2 regions of the Streptomyces sp. NPDC034085 genome follow, and region 2 is predicted to be linked to the other one. Evidence: riboswitches for the same ligand, from Rfam matches in the RefSeq annotation. Region 2 holds a riboswitch; the other holds the start of a gene.
What was found. A riboswitch is a leader RNA that binds a small molecule or an ion and turns the genes downstream of it on or off. The one in region 2 is predicted to bind S-adenosylmethionine.
Positions count from the first base shown of each region.

Region 1: another riboswitch for S-adenosylmethionine. It lies ahead of ACZ501_RS01735 (aminotransferase class V-fold PLP-dependent enzyme); the one in region 2 lies ahead of thrC (threonine synthase).

Region 1 covers NZ_JBVISL010000001.1:359,534-367,395, reverse strand. Annotated here, with positions in the region: gene trpD (anthranilate phosphoribosyltransferase) at 122-1,186, shown strand; SAM riboswitch class IV at 1,267-1,383, shown strand; gene ACZ501_RS01735 (aminotransferase class V-fold PLP-dependent enzyme) at 1,603-2,988, shown strand; gene ACZ501_RS01730 (Lrp/AsnC family transcriptional regulator) at 3,055-3,336, opposite strand; gene ACZ501_RS01725 (rhomboid family intramembrane serine protease) at 3,333-4,067, opposite strand; gene ACZ501_RS01720 (hypothetical protein) at 4,181-4,420, shown strand; gene ACZ501_RS01715 (NYN domain-containing protein) at 4,463-5,824, shown strand; gene ACZ501_RS01710 (C40 family peptidase) at 6,082-7,116, shown strand; gene ACZ501_RS01705 (C40 family peptidase) at 7,357-7,862, shown strand, end outside.
Region 2 covers NZ_JBVISL010000011.1:73,343-81,204, forward strand. Annotated here, with positions in the region: gene ACZ501_RS29625 (ROK family protein) at 1-758, opposite strand, end outside; gene ACZ501_RS29630 (extracellular solute-binding protein) at 970-2,274, shown strand; gene ACZ501_RS29635 (DUF3263 domain-containing protein) at 2,365-2,637, shown strand; gene otsB (trehalose-phosphatase) at 2,692-3,552, shown strand; gene ACZ501_RS29645 (alpha,alpha-trehalose-phosphate synthase (UDP-forming)) at 3,686-5,143, opposite strand; gene ACZ501_RS29650 (glucosyl-3-phosphoglycerate synthase) at 5,248-6,198, opposite strand; SAM riboswitch class I at 6,396-6,534, shown strand; gene thrC (threonine synthase) at 6,552-7,826, shown strand; gene ACZ501_RS29660 (ubiquitin-like small modifier protein 1) at 7,862-7,862, shown strand, end outside.

The DNA of each region.
Region 1 (7,862 bases), on a different contig from region 2:
TGTCGCCACGGCAAGAGCCCCGTCCAGTGTCTGGACGGGGCTCTTTGCCGCCTCCGGGGCTGGATAGGCTGTGATCGTCCCCATGGGACGTGCGACCCCGACGAAGCAGCAGGAGCTGACCATGAACGTTGCGACCCCGGCAGGCGGCGACAGCGTGGCGGCCCGCGGCTGGCCGGGCATCCTGGAGGCCCTGCTCAACCGCCAGGACCTCGCCACCGACGACACCGCCTGGGCGATGGAGCGGATCATGCGCGGCGAGGCCACCGACGCGCAGATCGCGGGCTTCGCGGTGGCCCTCCGGGCCAAGGGCGAGACCGTGGAGGAGTACACGGGCCTGGTCCGCACGATGTACGCCCACGCCAACCTGATCGAGGTGCCCGGACGGACCCTGGACATCGTCGGCACCGGCGGTGACGGCGCCAAGACGGTCAACATCTCGACCATGTCCGCCGTCGTGGCGGCCGGCGCGGGCGCCAAGGTCGTCAAGCACGGCAACCGGGCCGCGTCCTCCGCCAGCGGCTCCTCCGACGTCCTGGAGAAGCTCGGCGTCAACCTCGGCCTGACCCCGGAGCGGGTGGCGCAGGTCGCGGAGGAGGCCGGCATCACCTTCTGCGCCGCGGTGGTCTTCCACCCGGCCCTGCGGTACGCCGCCTCCGCGCGACGGGACCTCGGGGTGCGCACCGCGTTCAACGGCCTCGGCCCGCTCACCAACCCCGCCCGGGTCACGGCCCAGGCGGTCGGGGTGGCGGACGCGCGGCTGGCCCCGATCATGGCGGGGGTGCTCGCCGAGCGGAACACCTCCGCGCTGGTCTTCCGCGGCGACGACGGCCTGGACGAGCTGACCACCACCGGGACCTCCCGGGTGTGGTGGGTGCGCGAGGGCCGGATCACGGAGCATGCCTTCGACCCGCGTGACGTGGGCATCGCGACGGTCGACATCTCGGCCCTGCGCGGCGGGGACCCGTCGTACAACGCCGACGTCGCCCGCCGCCTGCTGGCCGGCGAGACCGGCCCGGTGCGCGACGCGGTGCTGCTGAACTCCGCGGCCGCCCTGGTGGCCCTGGACCCGGGCACCGGCTCGCTGGAGGAGCAGCTGACGGCGGGCATCGCCCGCGCGGCGGACGCGATCGACTCGGGTGCGGCCCGGGCCGCGCTGGAGCGCTGGGTGGCGGCCACCAACGCCTGACCCTTCCGCACCGAGACCCCGGTCCACATCGTGGACCGGGGTCTTGCGCGCGGAGGATCATGTGGCAGGATGCTCCCCAAGGTCACGAGTGACAGCGTTTTGGCCCCGGCTTGCTGTCCGGCAACCCTCCTTCCGTGGCGGGGTGCCCCGGGTGATGACCAGGTCGTAGGCAGAAAGGCCTACGGCAAGCGCGGATCCCTCGACACCAGGGGTCCTGGTCTCTCGAGGAGCGTTTTCCGTGAGCAAGCGAATGCGATAGGGCGACTCCGCCCCTTCTTCACCCCCCGGACCAGGGCCACTTCCGTGCACCCCCGTTCGTTCCGGGGCCCTCCCGTACCCCTCCGGTCGGCCGCCGAGCCGTACCCGCGTACGGGCACACCGAAGCCATTCAGCCCTGCCTGCCGGGAGATACCGCCATGTCCGCATCCCTGAACGCCACCGCTGCCGCCACCGCCCCCGTCACCGACCCCGCCTGTGACGCCCCTCTGCCGGTCCTCGGCCGCGACGTCACCGTGCCGCTCGTCACCGGCGGCGAGGTCACCTACGCCGCCCTCGACTACGCGGCCAGCGCCCCCGCGCTCCAGCGGGTCTGGGACGACGTCGCCGCGTACGCCCCGTACTACGGCAGCGTCCACCGCGGCGCCGGCTACCTCTCGCAGCTGTCCACCGACCTCTTCGAGCAGAGCCGGACCACCGTCGCCGACTTCCTCGACTGCCGCCCCGACGACCAGGTGGTCTTCACCCGGTCCACCACCGACTCCCTCAACCTGCTCGCCGCCGCGCTCCCCGCCGACTGCCAGGTCTTCGTCTTCGAGACCGAGCACCACGCCTCGCTGCTGCCCTGGACGAACGCGCAGGTCACCTACCTCAACGCCCCCCGCACGCCCGGCGAGGCCGTCGCCACCCTGGAGCGGGCCCTGGCCGACCGCGACCCGTACGGGCCGGCGCTGGTCTGCGTCACCGGCGCCTCCAACGTCACCGGCGAGCTGTGGCCGGTCCGGGAGCTGGCCGCCGCCGCGCACGCCCACGGCGCACGTATCGTGCTGGACGCCGCCCAGCTGGCCCCCCACCACCCCGTCTCCGTACGGGAGCTGGACGTGGACTGGGTCGCCTTCTCCGGGCACAAGCTGTACGCGCCCTTCGGCTCGGGCGTGCTCGCCGGCCGCGCCGACTGGCTCCAGGAGGCGGAGCCGTACCTCGCCGGCGGCGGCGCCTCCCGCAAGGTCGCCCGCCGCGAGGACGGCGGCGTGGACGTCGAGTGGCACACCACCGCCGCCCGCCACGAGGCCGGATCCCCGAACGTCATCGGGGCCTACTCCATCGCCTCCGCCTGCCGCGCCCTGACCGAGGCCGGCTTCGACGCCCTCGTCGCCCGCGAGCGCCACCTCATCGCCAAGGTCCGCGAGGGCCTGGCCGGGGTCCCCGCCGTGCGCGTGCTGTCCCTGTTCGGGGACGACGCCCCGCGCGTCGGCGTCATCTCCTTCGTCGTCGACGGCTGGAACAGCTCGCACTTCGCGGCCGCGCTGTCCGCCGAGTACGGGATCGGCGTGCGCGACGGACTGTTCTGCGCCCACCCGCTGGTGCGGACCCTGCTCGGCAGCGAGCCGCAGGCCCAGGGGGAGTGCGGGGCGCCGGAGGCGGCGCCGGGGGAGCGGTCGCTGAACGCGATCCGGGTCAGCTTCGGGGCCGGCACCCCGGACGAGCACGTGGAGCGCTTCGTGCGCGCGGTACGGGAACTCGTCGCGGACGGCGCCAAGTGGCAGTACCGCACGGAGGAGGGCCGCTGCGTCCCGGCGGTGTAGCGCGGGCGCGGGCGCGGCGGCCGCCCCGCACCGCCGTGCGGGGCACGGGCCGGTCCCGGAGCGGGGCTACGCGTCGAGGCCGATGGCGAAGGCGGCTTCCAGGTCGTGCTGGGAGTACGTGCGGAACGCCACGTGGGTGTCCGTCGCCTCGACGCCCGGGATCTTGCTGATGCGGCCCGGGATGATGTCCGCGAGGTTCTCGTGGCGGGCGACGCGGACCAGGGCGATCAGGTCGTACGTGCCGGTGACGGAGTAGACCTCGCTGACGCTGTCCAGCTGGGCGATGGACTCGGCGATCTCGGGGATGCGGTCCACGCTGGTCTTGATGAGCACGATCGCGGTGATCACGGTTGGCTGTCTCCCTCGCCGGCAGTCACTGGTCTCCTCACTCTAGTCGCCCGGCGATAGCGCCCCCAGGCGTAGAGGAAGCCCAGCGAGAAGCCCACCACATGGGCCAGGTAGGCCACTCCGGGACCGCTTCCCGCCCGGTGCGCCGCCAGCCACTGGAGGCCGAACCAGAACACCAGCACGATCCAGGCCGGGAAGCGCAGCGGCAGGAAGAACAGGAACGGGAACAGGCTCGTCACCCGGGCGCGCGGGAAGAGGCACAAGAAGGCCCCGAGCGCCGCCGAGATCGCCCCCGACGCCCCGACCAGGGTCTGGTCCGAGGCCGCGTTGGCCGCCGCGTAGGCCGCGAGCGCCAGGTATCCCGTACAGACGTAGAAGACGAGGAAGGGCGCCCGGCCCATGCGTTCCTCCGTCATCGTGCCGAAGACGTAGAGGAACAGCATGTTCCCGAGCAGGTGCAGCCAGCTGCCGTGCACGAAGAGCGCCGTGAGCGGCGTCAGCAGCGGGCGCACCGCGCCAGAGAACAGCTCGTCCGGGACGACGCCCCAGTGCCGGAAGTACGCCGTGCCCGTCGAGACCAGCCGCTCGCCCGTCCCGTAGTCCGGGTTCAGGCCGGAAGCCGGGCCGATGACGAACACCACGCAGCAGCCGGCGATCAGCGCGTACGTCACCACGGGGCCCCGGGCGGCCTCGCACAGGGTCCGCCACTTTACGATCATGCGACAGAGCATGACGCAGACGCACCCGCCTGAGGGTGGTGCCAGGCCGTAGGGTTACGTGCTGCGGTCCGCCGACCGCGCCGTACCGCTTTAATTGAATGAGCTACGAAGGAGAGAGCGGCCTGATGACGGTTCCCCTGCCGACCGACACCACCCGGTGGCGCTGCACCCTGTGCGGCAACCTCACGCGGTTCGATGTCACCCGATCGTCGAAGGTCGTGGAGTACGTCCACCTCGATCTCGCCGGGGAGCCCAAGGTCGAGGAGCGCGAGGTGGTCAGTGAGACCATCGAGTCGGTCCGCTGCCGCTGGTGCAACGCGGTGGACCAGATCGAGCTCGTGGACAGGCCGGGCACCGACTCCTGACGGAGCCGGGCCCACAGTAGATCACGGTAGGGGTGACGGAGAGTGGAGCCAGCAAGCGGCGCGAGGCCGGCCGACGCGGCCGGTGACGCCGCGGAGGTCCTCGACCGCCCGCTGCCTGAAGGCGTGCGGCGCCGGGTCGTCGCGATCGTCTCGGACGCCTTCGGCGGTCTGACGGTCGCGGACCTCCCGGCGCAGCTGCGCCAGTACGCCCGTTTCACCCCGACCCGGCGCGCCAAGTTCGCGGGCACCGCGATGGCCGCCGCGGTGGAGACCGACGGGGTCTTCCGCAGCCGGATCGCGGAGAAGCTGCGCGAGGCGCAGCCGGAGCTGGCCGGGGCCCTGGAGGCCGGGGCCCCTCCCGCCGCCGCCGACCCGCTGGACGTCGCCGCGGCGGCGTACGTGCTGCGCCCGGCCGGCTGGGTGAAGCTGGTGGCCGCCGCCGGCGAGGAGGCGCAGCGCGCCGACGCCGAGCGGGTCGGTGACGAGACCCGGCGGGAGCTGGAACGGCTGCGCGAGGAGCTGGCGCAGCTGAAGGAGGCCCAGCGGACCGGCGGCGACCAGGTGCGCGCCGAGCTGGAGGCCGCCCGCAAGGAAGCGGAATCGCTTCAGCGCAAGCTGCGCAGCGCCTTGAGCGACGTCAAGCGGGGTGAGGCGGCGCTGCGCAAGGTGGGCGCCGAGATCGACGGGATCCGCGGTGAGGCGGCCGCACAGGTGGCCGCCGCCGAGACCGAGACCCGGCGCCTCAAGGCCCGTCTCGCGGAGGTGGAGTCGGCGCTGGAGACCTCGCGCCGGGCCGCCCGGGAGGGGCGCAGCACCGAGGACATGCGGCTGCGGCTGCTGCTGGACACCGTGCTGGACGCGGCGGCGGGGCTGCGGCGCGAGCTGGCGCTGCCGCCGGTCTCGACCCGGCCGGCCGACACGGTGGAGGCGGTGGAGCCGGGCCGGATGACCCCGAAGGACATCGCGGCGCGCGCCCTTTCGGAGACCGATCCGGCCCTGCTGGACCAGCTGTTGGCGCTTCCCCAGGCGCACCTGGTGGTCGACGGCTACAACGTGACGAAGACCGGCTATCCGACGATGCCGCTGGAGAAGCAGCGGCTGCGGCTGCTGGGCGGGCTGTCGATGCTGGCCGCGCAGACGGGCGCCGAGATGACGTGCGTCTTCGACGGCGCGGAGCTGGCGGCGCCGGTGCTGCTGGCACCGCCGCGCGGGGTGCGGGTGCTGTTCTCCAAGGCGGGCGTGACGGCCGACGAGTTGATCCGCCAGCTGGTGCGGGCCGAGCCGCCCGGCCGGCCGGTGGTCGTGGTCTCCACCGACCGCGAGGTGGCCGACGGGGTCGCGAAGGCCGGAGCCCGGCCGGTGGCGTCCGCATTGCTGCTCAAGCGGCTTTCGCGCGTTTCGTAACTACTGGGCCCGATGCCGGGATTGACGGTGCAAGCGGAAGACGCACCGTCAGCCCCTCGGCACGCAGCGTGGGCCGACGGTAAAAGAAGCGGAACGGCTGCGGATTTTTGCTGCCGGGGATTTGAAGTGATCAGAGGCGGGTCACTAGGGTCTGCTCAAACCTTCGTGCGGTAGGTCACCCATTCGGGTACGGGCGGAGGTGCCGCCGAATGCGCCCGTTCGTCTTCGGCGGCTCTAGGAAGAAGGAGCTCGCCCCCGTGGCGTCCCACCGTCGACCCAAGCAGCCGACCCGCACGCGCGTGACCGTGCTCACCGCCACCGCCGCCGCGGCGGTCGCCCTCTCCTCGCAGTCCGCCGTGGCCGCACCGGACAAGCCGAACAAGGACGAGGTCAAGGCCAAGGTCGACGCCCTCTACGAGGAGGCCGAGCAGGCCACCGAGAAGTTCAACGGGGCCCGCGAGCACCAGGAGAAGCTCGAGAAGGAGATCGCCCAGCTCCAAGACGCGGTGGCCCGTGACCAAGGCGGGCTCAACGACCTGCGCAACACCCTCGGTTCGATGGCCACCGCCCAGTACCGCGGCGGCGGCATCGACCCGTCCGTGGCGCTGCTGCTCTCCGGGGACCCGGAGACCTACCTCGACAAGGCCTCCACCCTCCAGCAGCTGAGCGGCAGGCAGCTCCAGGCGATAGCCGAGATCCAGGCCAAGCAGCGCGCCCTCGCGCAGCAGCGCCAGGAGGCCACCGGCAAGCTCGCCGACCTCGACGCCACCCGCAAGGAACTCGGCGAGAAGAAGAAGGCCGCCCAGGACAAGCTCGCCGAGGCCCAGGCACTCCTCAACACGCTGACGGCGCAGGAGCGCAGCCAGCTCAAGGACGAGGAGGCGCAGCAGAGCAAGGCCGGCCGCACCGCCGGTGAGGGCGCCGCCCCCGCCGCGAGCGCCTCCGGCCGGGCCGGGGCGGCGCTGGCCGCCGCGAAGACCAAGCTGGGCAGCGCGTACATCATGGGCGCCACCGGCCCCAGCGCCTACGACTGTTCGGGGCTGACGCAGTGGGCCTACGGGCAGGCCGGCGTCAGCATCAGCCGTACCACCTACACCCAGGCCAACGACGGCACGCGCATCGGGCGCAGCCAGCTCCAGCCCGGTGACCTGGTCTTCTTCTACGACGACCTGCACCACGTCGGCCTGTACGCCGGCAACAACATGACCCTGCACGCGTCCAACCCGCGCGGCGGGGTCAAGTACGAGTCGATGGACAACATGCCCTTCCAGTTCGGCGTCCGCGTCGGCTGACCGCCCTCCCGGCCCGCGGCAGCCCCGTACACCGCCCATCCGGGCGAATTGCACGGACCGGCTCTGACCTCCCGCCCCGCCGATGACCTGCGTCTGAGGCGGCCCGCCGCCCCGGGTGCCCGCCGACGGCCGTTGGCCGGTGCGTGGCCGCGCCGCTACTGTCTGCCAGCGCGGACCCGGCACACGACCGCCCACGGGGGGCGGACCCGGGCCCCGCGCAGCGGAAGGGAGCGGTTCCCCATGGCGTCCCACCGACGGCCCGGGCCCAGCGGCCTCGACCGGAACACCAAGGTCACCGCCTTCACCGCCGCCGCGGCCGGCGCCGCCGTGGCCATCGCGGGAGCCCCCGCGCTCGCCTCACCGGGCCTCCCCCAGGAGCCCGCCGGCTCCCGCACCCAGGTCGACCGGCTCTTCGAAGAGGCCGAGCAGGCCACCGAGCGGTTCAACGAGGCGGGCGAGAAGGCCGACGCCCTGCGGGCCGAGATCAGCCGCGCCCAGGACGCCGTCGCCCGCGGCCAGGACCGCATCAACACCATGCGCGGGATCCTCGGCACCTTCGCCGGGGCCCAGTACCGCTCCGGCGGCCTCGACCCCACCGTCGAGCTGATGCTCTCCGACGACCCCGGCGCCTACCTCGACAAGGCCGCCGTCCTGGGCCGGCTCAGCGGCCGCCAGGCCCAGCAGCTGGGCGAACTCCGCGAGGAGCAGCGGCGGATCGGCCGGCAGCGCCAGGAGGCCTCCCGCAA
Region 2 (7,862 bases):
CCACCGATGATCAGCGTGCTGGGGTCCAGCAGGGTGAGCGCGGTGACCAGCCCGTCGGCGAGGGCGGCGACGGCGGCCAGCCAGATCGCGCGGGCGGCCGGGTCACCGGAGGCGACGGCCTTGGCGCAGTCGGCGGCGTCCGCCTCGGGATCGCCGGAGGCGGCGGCCCAGGCCCGGCTCACGGCGGAGGCGGAGGCCAGGGTCTCCAGGCAGCCGTACTGGCCGCAGCCGCAGGCGGGGCCGCCGGGGCGGACCACGATGTGCCCGATCTCGCCGGCGTAGCCGTGGGCGCCGGCCTCGATGCGGCCGGCGATGCCGATGGCGCCGGCGATGCCCGTGCCGAGCGGGACGAAGAGGAAGCGGTCGGCGCCCGCGCCCGCGCCGATGCGGCCCTCGGCGAGTCCGCCCGTACGGACGTCGTGGCCGAGGGCGACCGGGATCCCGCCGAGGCGGGCGCCGAGCAGGTCGCGCATCGGTACGTCGCGCCAGCCGAGGTTCGCCGCGTAGACGGCGAGGCCCCGCTCGGCGTCGACGATGCCGGGGACGGCGACGCCGGCGGCGGAGGCGGTCGTGCCGAAGCGCTCCCGGCCGATGCCGAGGAGCTCGGCGGCGAAGTCCAGGATCGTCTCGACGACGGCTTCGGCGCCCCGCTCGCGGCCGGTGGCGCGGCGGGCCTCGTGCAGCAGGGAGCCGTCCGCGCCGATGAGGGCGGCCTTGATCCCGGTGCCGCCCACATCGAGGGCGATGACGTGTTTCACGGGTTTCACAGCAGACAGTCTCGCGTGCTCGGCGGGGAAAGGTCTAGTCCATTGGGCGGGATTGTTGAGCGGCCATACAAATCCGGGCCGGTATCCGGACACGGTCCGGACACGGTCCTGCGCGCGACCCCGTTCCGGATGTGGCGGAGCCGTCAAAGTGGTGTAGACCTTATGACGGATCGTACGTACAACCAGGGGTGGATCGAGAACTGTGAAGGGCCGTTACCTGAGGCCGGCCGCGTCCGGCGCCGCGCTGTGCCTGACCGTGGCGACGCTGGCGGGCTGTGGAACGCTGTCCGGCCTCGCCGGGGACAACGAGGTGACCCTGCGGGTCGTGGCGGCCGACTACGGGGACAATCCGCAGAACTCCTCCGCCGGCTACTGGAAGGACCTCGCCGCCTCCTTCGAGAAGGACAACCCCGGCGTCCACGTCGAGGTGAGCGTCTACTCCTGGTCGGAGGTCGACGCCAAGGTCGCCGAGATGGTCAAGGCCGGCAAGGCCCCCGACATCGCGCAGATCGGCGCCTACGCCGACTACGCCGAAGCCGGCAAGCTCTACACCGCCGACGAGCTGCTGTCCGTCACCACCGAGGCCGACTTCCTCGCCCCGCTCGCCGACGCCGGCAAGGTCAAGCGGGTCCAGTACGGCATGCCCTTCGTGGCCAGCACCCGGCTGCTCTTCTACAACCAGAAGCTGCTCGGCGACGCCGGGGTCATCCCCAAGGACAGCACCGCGGGCTGGCAGCCGAAGAGCTGGGCGGACCTGGAGGCGGCCGCCAAGAAGCTCAAGGCGGCGAACGTCCCGACCCCCTTCGCGCTGCCCCTGGGCCGCGAGGAGGCGCAGGCCGAGACGATGATGTGGATGCTCTCGGGCGGTGGCGGCTACACCGACAACGAGGAGGCGTACGCGATCGACTCCCCGGAGAACGTGAAGTCGCTGGAGTTCCTCCGCGACAAGATGGTCGGCCAGCAGCTGACCGGCCCGGTCGAGCCGGGCAAGCTGGACCGCCAGGCCGCCTTCGACGCCTTCACGCGCGGCGAGGTGGGCATGCTCAACGGCCACCCGACGCTGCTGAAGCAGGCCGCCGGGAAGGGCGTGCGGTTCGGGATGGTCCCCATGCCGACCGTCGACGGCACCGACCACTCCGCCATGGGCGTCGCGGACTGGGTGATGGCCTTCAAGAACGGCCACCGGAAGGAGTCCGGGAAGTTCCTGGACCACCTGTTCTCGGCGAAGAACGTGACGACCTTCACCAACACCTACGACCTGCTGCCGGTCACCACCAGCGGCTACCGGGCCATGGCCGCCAGTACGGGTGGCTCGGCGACGCAGCTGAAGACCTTCCTGGCGGCCCTGCCGAACGCCCGCCTCTACCCGGTGGGCAAGAAGTCCTGGGCGGGCGTCAGCGAGGACGTGAAGCAGAACATCGGCAAGGCCGTCCAGCCGGGCGGACAGCCCGCGAAGGTCCTGGAGGAGATCGCGACGACGGCGCGCAAGGCGGACGGGGAGCGCTGAGGGCGGGCGCGCGAGGGGTCCGGCGCGGGCGCGGGAGGGGCGCGGGGGCGGCCCGGGGGCGGTGTCGGTGGGCGGCGTTAATGTGGCCGTATGACGGATGGCGGGCAGGCGGGTGACACGGGGGCGGAGGCGGCGCAGGGCCGGCTGACCGCCGCCGAGGCCGCCGTGCTCGCGTACGAGGGCCGCAGCTGGCCCGGCCCCGGCGCCAAGGAGCGGGCGATACGGGAGGGCCTGGGGCTCACCCCGGTCCGCTACTACCAGCTGCTCAACGCCCTCATGGACGACCCCCGCGCCCTCGCCCACGCCCCGGGCACCGTCAACCGCCTCCGCCGCATCCGCGAGGCCCAGCGGGCACGGCGCTAGGCCGTCGCGGAGGCGGGGTGGGCGGGTCAGGGCCGCCCCGGTAGGGTCGTCCGTATGGGGAGCCAGCCGCACGACCTGCCGCCTATGCCCGTGCCCGCCACCGCAGCCGGACGGGAGGGACTCGAAGCCCTGCTGCGCACGCCGCGCAGAGCCGTCGTCGCGCTCGACTTCGACGGCACCCTCGCCGAGATCGTCCCCGACCCCGACCAGGCCCGCGCCCACCCCGCCGCCGTCCCGGCGCTCGCCGAGCTGGCGCCCCGGGTCGACGCGGTGGCCGTCGTCACCGGCCGCCCGGCGGGCGTCGCCGTACGCCACGGCGGCTTCGCGGGCGTGCCCGGGCTGGAGCACCTCGTGGTCCTGGGCCACTACGGCGCCGAGCGCTGGGACGCGGTCACCGGCAGCGTCCGCGCCCCCGCCGAACACCCCGGGGTCGCCGCCGTACGGGCGGAGCTGCCGGGCTTCCTCGACGCGATCGGGGCGTGGCGCGGGACCTGGATCGAGGAGAAGGGCCGGGCGCTGGCCGTCCACACCCGCCGCGCCGAGGACCCGGAGGCGGCCTTCGAGGCCCTGCGCGAGCCCCTCGCGGAGCTCGCCGCCCGGCACGGGCTGATGGTCGAGCCGGGCCGGGCGGTGCTGGAGCTGCGCCCGCCGGGCATGGACAAGGGCGTCGCCCTGACGGAGTTCCTGGCCGAACGGGACGCCGAGGCCGTCCTGTACGCGGGGGACGACCTGGGTGACCTCGCGGCGTTTTCGGCGGTGGAGAAGCGCCGCGCCGACGGCCTCCCGGGGCTGCTGGTGTGCAGCGGCTCGGCCGAAGTCCCCGAACTCGCAGCCCGAGCCGACCTGGTCCTCCCGGGCCCGGCGGCGGTGACGGCCTTCCTGGCCCGCCTGGCGGCGGCCCTCCGGGACGCGTAGCCGGGCCGGCCCGGGGCGCGGGCCAGGGCCCGGGGAGCGGTGCCTTGGCGGGCCGGCCCGAACCGGAAGGACGATGGGACTGACGGGAACCCCCGAACCAGCCCTGAGACGGCCCGTGAGGGCACCGTCCCCCTCACCCCCGCAGGGCCTCCAGTTGCGCCGTGAACCAGGCCGCCGGGGGGAGGGTCGTGGCGGCTGCCGCGAGGCGCTTGGTGCGGGCCGTGCGTTCCTCCGGCGGCATCGACAGGGCCTCGTGGAGTGCGGCGGCCGTCGCCGAGACGTCGTACGGGTTGACCGTCAGGGCGTCCCCGCGCAGTTCCTCGTACGCCCCCGCCCCCGTGGACAGGACCAGCGCGCAGCCCTCCTCCGACACCACCGGGATCTCCTTCGCGACGAGGTTCATCCCGTCCCGCACCGGGTTGATCAGGGCCACGTCCGCCATGCGGTACGCGGCCAGCGAGCGCGCGAAGTCGTCCTCCACGGAGAGGAGGACCGGCTGCCAGTCCTCGGTGCCGAACTCCGCGTTGATCTCCGTGGCCAGGTCGCGGACGGACGCGGTGTAGTCCCGGTACACCTTCAGGTCCTGCCGGGAGGGGTACGCGGACGCCAGGTGCACCACGCGGCCGCGCCACTCGGGGTGGACCGTCAGCAGCTCCCGGTAGGCCAGCAGCCCGCGCAGGATGTTCTTCGACAGTTCGGTGCGGTCGACGCGCACGATGGTCTTGCGGTCGCCGACCTCCGCCCGCAGCGCCGCCAGCTTGTCGTCCACCTCGGGGCGGTGGGCGAGGGCCCGCAGGTCGTCCCCGTCGACGCCGAGGGCGAAGACCCCGACGTTGGTGCGCTTGTGCCGCACGGGGCTGTTGGGGTTCTTGTGGACGTAGCGGGCCTCCGCCGGATCCACCCCGGCCGGGGACTTCGGCTCGGCGATGCCCCGCTCGTCGTCCAGGTGCGCGCCGGCCATGAAGGTGTGCGCCCACGCCCAGGTGTGGAAGCCCACCAGGTCCGCGCCCAGCATCCCCCACACCAGCCGGCTGCGGATGTCGTCCGGGAGCATGTCCAGGAACTCCCGCGACGCCCAGGGGGTGTGCGTGAAGTGGGCGATCCGCAGGTCCGGCCGCAGTTCGCGCAGGGCGCCCGGGACCAGGGCCAGGTGGTAGTCCTGGACCAGGACCGACGCGCCCTCGGCGGCCTCCTCGGCCAGCGCTTCGGCGAAGGCCTGGTTGTAGGCGGCGTACGACTCCCAGCGGCGGCGGAACGCCGCGTCGAAGACCGGCTCGCGCGGGACGTCGTAGAGGTGGTGGTGGGTGAACCAGAGCACCGAGTTGGCGATGCCGTTGTACGCGTCGTCGTACACCGCCGGGTCGATGTCCAGCATCCGGACGCCCGGCTCGGAAACGCCCCGGCGGACCGCCTCCCGGTCGGCGTCGGACAGGGCCGCGCAGATCCACAGGGCCTCCGGCTGAGCGGCGAGCGCCGCGGACAGGCCGGAGACCAGGCCGCCACCGCCGCGGCGTGCGCTGAGGGTGCCGTCGGCGGCGAGGGCGTACGAGAGCGGGCCGCGGTTGGCGGCGACGAGTACCTGAGAAGCCATGCCGCGAACCTAGCCCGGGTCCTCCTCGCTCAAACGTCCGGGAATTGTCCGGTTCGTCACGCCCTGGCCGCGCCGCGCCCCGCGCCACCCGCGCGGCCCGCGCCTCACGCCACCCGCCGGCCCGCGTACTCCCCGACCTCCACCATCGGCGGCCGCTCCTCCGTGTCCACGGGGTACGTGCGCGGAACGAACCCGTCCGGCCCCCGCTCGAACTGCGTCAGCTCCGGCCGTACGAGGTGCCCGCGCGAGAGCCGCAGCTGCGCGGTGCGGTAGATCGCCGCGGCCATCCGGCCCAGCGCCCGCCCGTCCTGGTGCCGGTGCAGCCGGACCCCCACGTCCACCTGGGCCAGCGCGTCCAGCCCGGCCGTGTGCAGCGCGTCCACCAGCAGGCCCAGTTCCACCCCGTACCCGACGGGGAACGGCAGCCGCTCCAGCAGGGAGCGGCGCACCGCGTACTCACCCCCCAGCGGCTGGACGAACCCCGCCAGCTGCGGCCAGTGGAGGTTCAGCAGGGGCCGCGCCACCAGCTCCGTCACCCGGCCGCCCTGCCCGGGGGCGTCCCCCAGGGGGCGGTCGTACATCGCCTTGACGAACTGCACCTGCGGGTCGGTCAGCAGCGGCCCGACGATCCCCGAGACGAAGACGGAGTCGAAGTCCCGCAGGTCGGCGTCCACGAAGCAGACGACGTCCCCGGTTGTGGCCAGCAGCGAGCGCCACAGCACCTCGCCCTTGCCCGGCAAGGCCGGGAGCCGCGGCAGGATCGCGTCGCGGTGCACCACCCGGGCGCCGGCCTCCGCGGCGACCTCGGCCGTACGGTCGGTGGAGCCCGAGTCGACCACCACCAGCTCGTCCACCAGCGGGACCGCGAGCCCCTCCATCAGGTCGCGCCGGATGACCTCGACGATCTGCCCGACGGTGGCCTCCTCGTCGAGCGCGGGCAGCACCACGCTGACCGTCGTCCCGGCCGCCCGTTTCCGTTCGAGCAGCTGGTCGAGCGGTCGGTCGGCGGCGGACCAGGAGCGGTCTGCCAGCCAGCGCTCCACCTCATCCAGCACTCTCAGCACTCCCTGGCTTCTCTGCGGCACTCGGCGGTTTGCGGCCGAATCGTGATCCATCTCGCGGTTCGGACGGCTGTCTCAACCGCCCGTCCCTTCGGTTACAGTCTTGAACAACGCGAAGGACCGCCGCATGCCGGGGGTCCCGCGCGACAAACGCACCGGCGCGCCACAGAGCGCGTGTGCCGGTGCCATACCGCTCATCCAGAGGGGCAGAGGGACACGGCCCGTTGAAGCCCCGGCAACCCTCCAGTCGGTTCTCGCACGCGCGGGGCCCCGGCTAGGGAAGGTGCCAATTCCGTCTCATGGCGAAGTGCGCCATGGGGAAGATGAGGAGAAAGGGCCTCGCCATCATGGCTGCACAGACTGTCGCCACCTCTGCCGATCTCGGACCCGCCACCGGCCTTTCCTGTCGCGAGTGCGGTACCCGCTTCGAACTGGGCCCCATCTTCGCGTGCGCCGAGTGCTTCGGCCCGCTGGAAGTGGCCTACGAACTGCCGCTCGGCGACCCCGAGGCCCTGCGCGCCGCGATCGAGGCCGGCCCGGACAACATCTGGCGCTACGCGCCGCTGCTGCCCGTCCCGGCGGACGTGGCCTCCAAGCCGAGCCTGAACCCCGGCTTCACCCAGCTCGTGGACGCGCAGAACCTGGCCAAGGAGCTGGGCGTCACCGGCAAGCTCTACGTCAAGGACGACTCCGGCAACCCGACGCACTCCTTCAAGGACCGTGTCGTGGCCATCGCCGTCGAGGCCGCCCGCGCCTTCGGCTTCACCACCCTCTCCTGCTCCTCCACCGGCAACCTGGCCGGCGCCGTCGGCGCCGCGGCCGCCCGGGCCGGATTCCGCTCCTGCGTGTTCATCCCGCACGACCTGGAGCAGGGCAAGGTCGTCATGGCCGGTGTCTACGGCGGCGACCTCGTCGGCATCGAGGGCAACTACGACGACGTCAACCGCTTCTGCTCCGAGCTCATCGGCGACCCGCTGGGCGAGGGCTGGGGCTTCGTCAACGTCAACCTGCGCCCCTACTACGGCGAGGGCTCCAAGACCCTGGCGTACGAGATCTGCGAGCAGCTCGGCTGGCAGCTGCCCGACCAGATCGTCGTCCCGATCGCGTCCGGCTCCCAGCTGACGAAGATCGACAAGGGCCTCCAGGAGCTGATCAAGCTCGGTCTGGTCGAGGACAAGCCCTACAAGATCTTCGGCGCCCAGGCCGAGGGCTGCTCCCCGGTCTCGACCGCCTTCAAGGCCGGCCACGACGTGGTCCGCCCGCAGAAGCCGAACACCATCGCCAAGTCGCTGGCCATCGGCAACCCGGCGGACGGCCCGTACGTCCTGGACATCGCGCGGCGCACCGGCGGCTACGTCGAGGACGTCACCGACGAGCAGGTCGTCGAGGCCATCAAGATCCTCGCGCGGGCCGAGGGCATCTTCGCCGAGACCGCGGGCGGCGTGACCGTCGGCGTGACGAAGAAGCTCATCGAGAACGGGCTGCTCGACCCGGCGCTGACCACCGTCGTCCTGAACACCGGTGACGGCCTCAAGACCCTGGAGGCGGTGTCCGGGGACACCGGGCAGACCGCCACCATCCGCCCGAGCCTGGACGCGTTCCGCGCCGCCGGGCTGGCCTGACCCTTCCCTCCGACACCCGGAAAGGCGGTAGCGCCA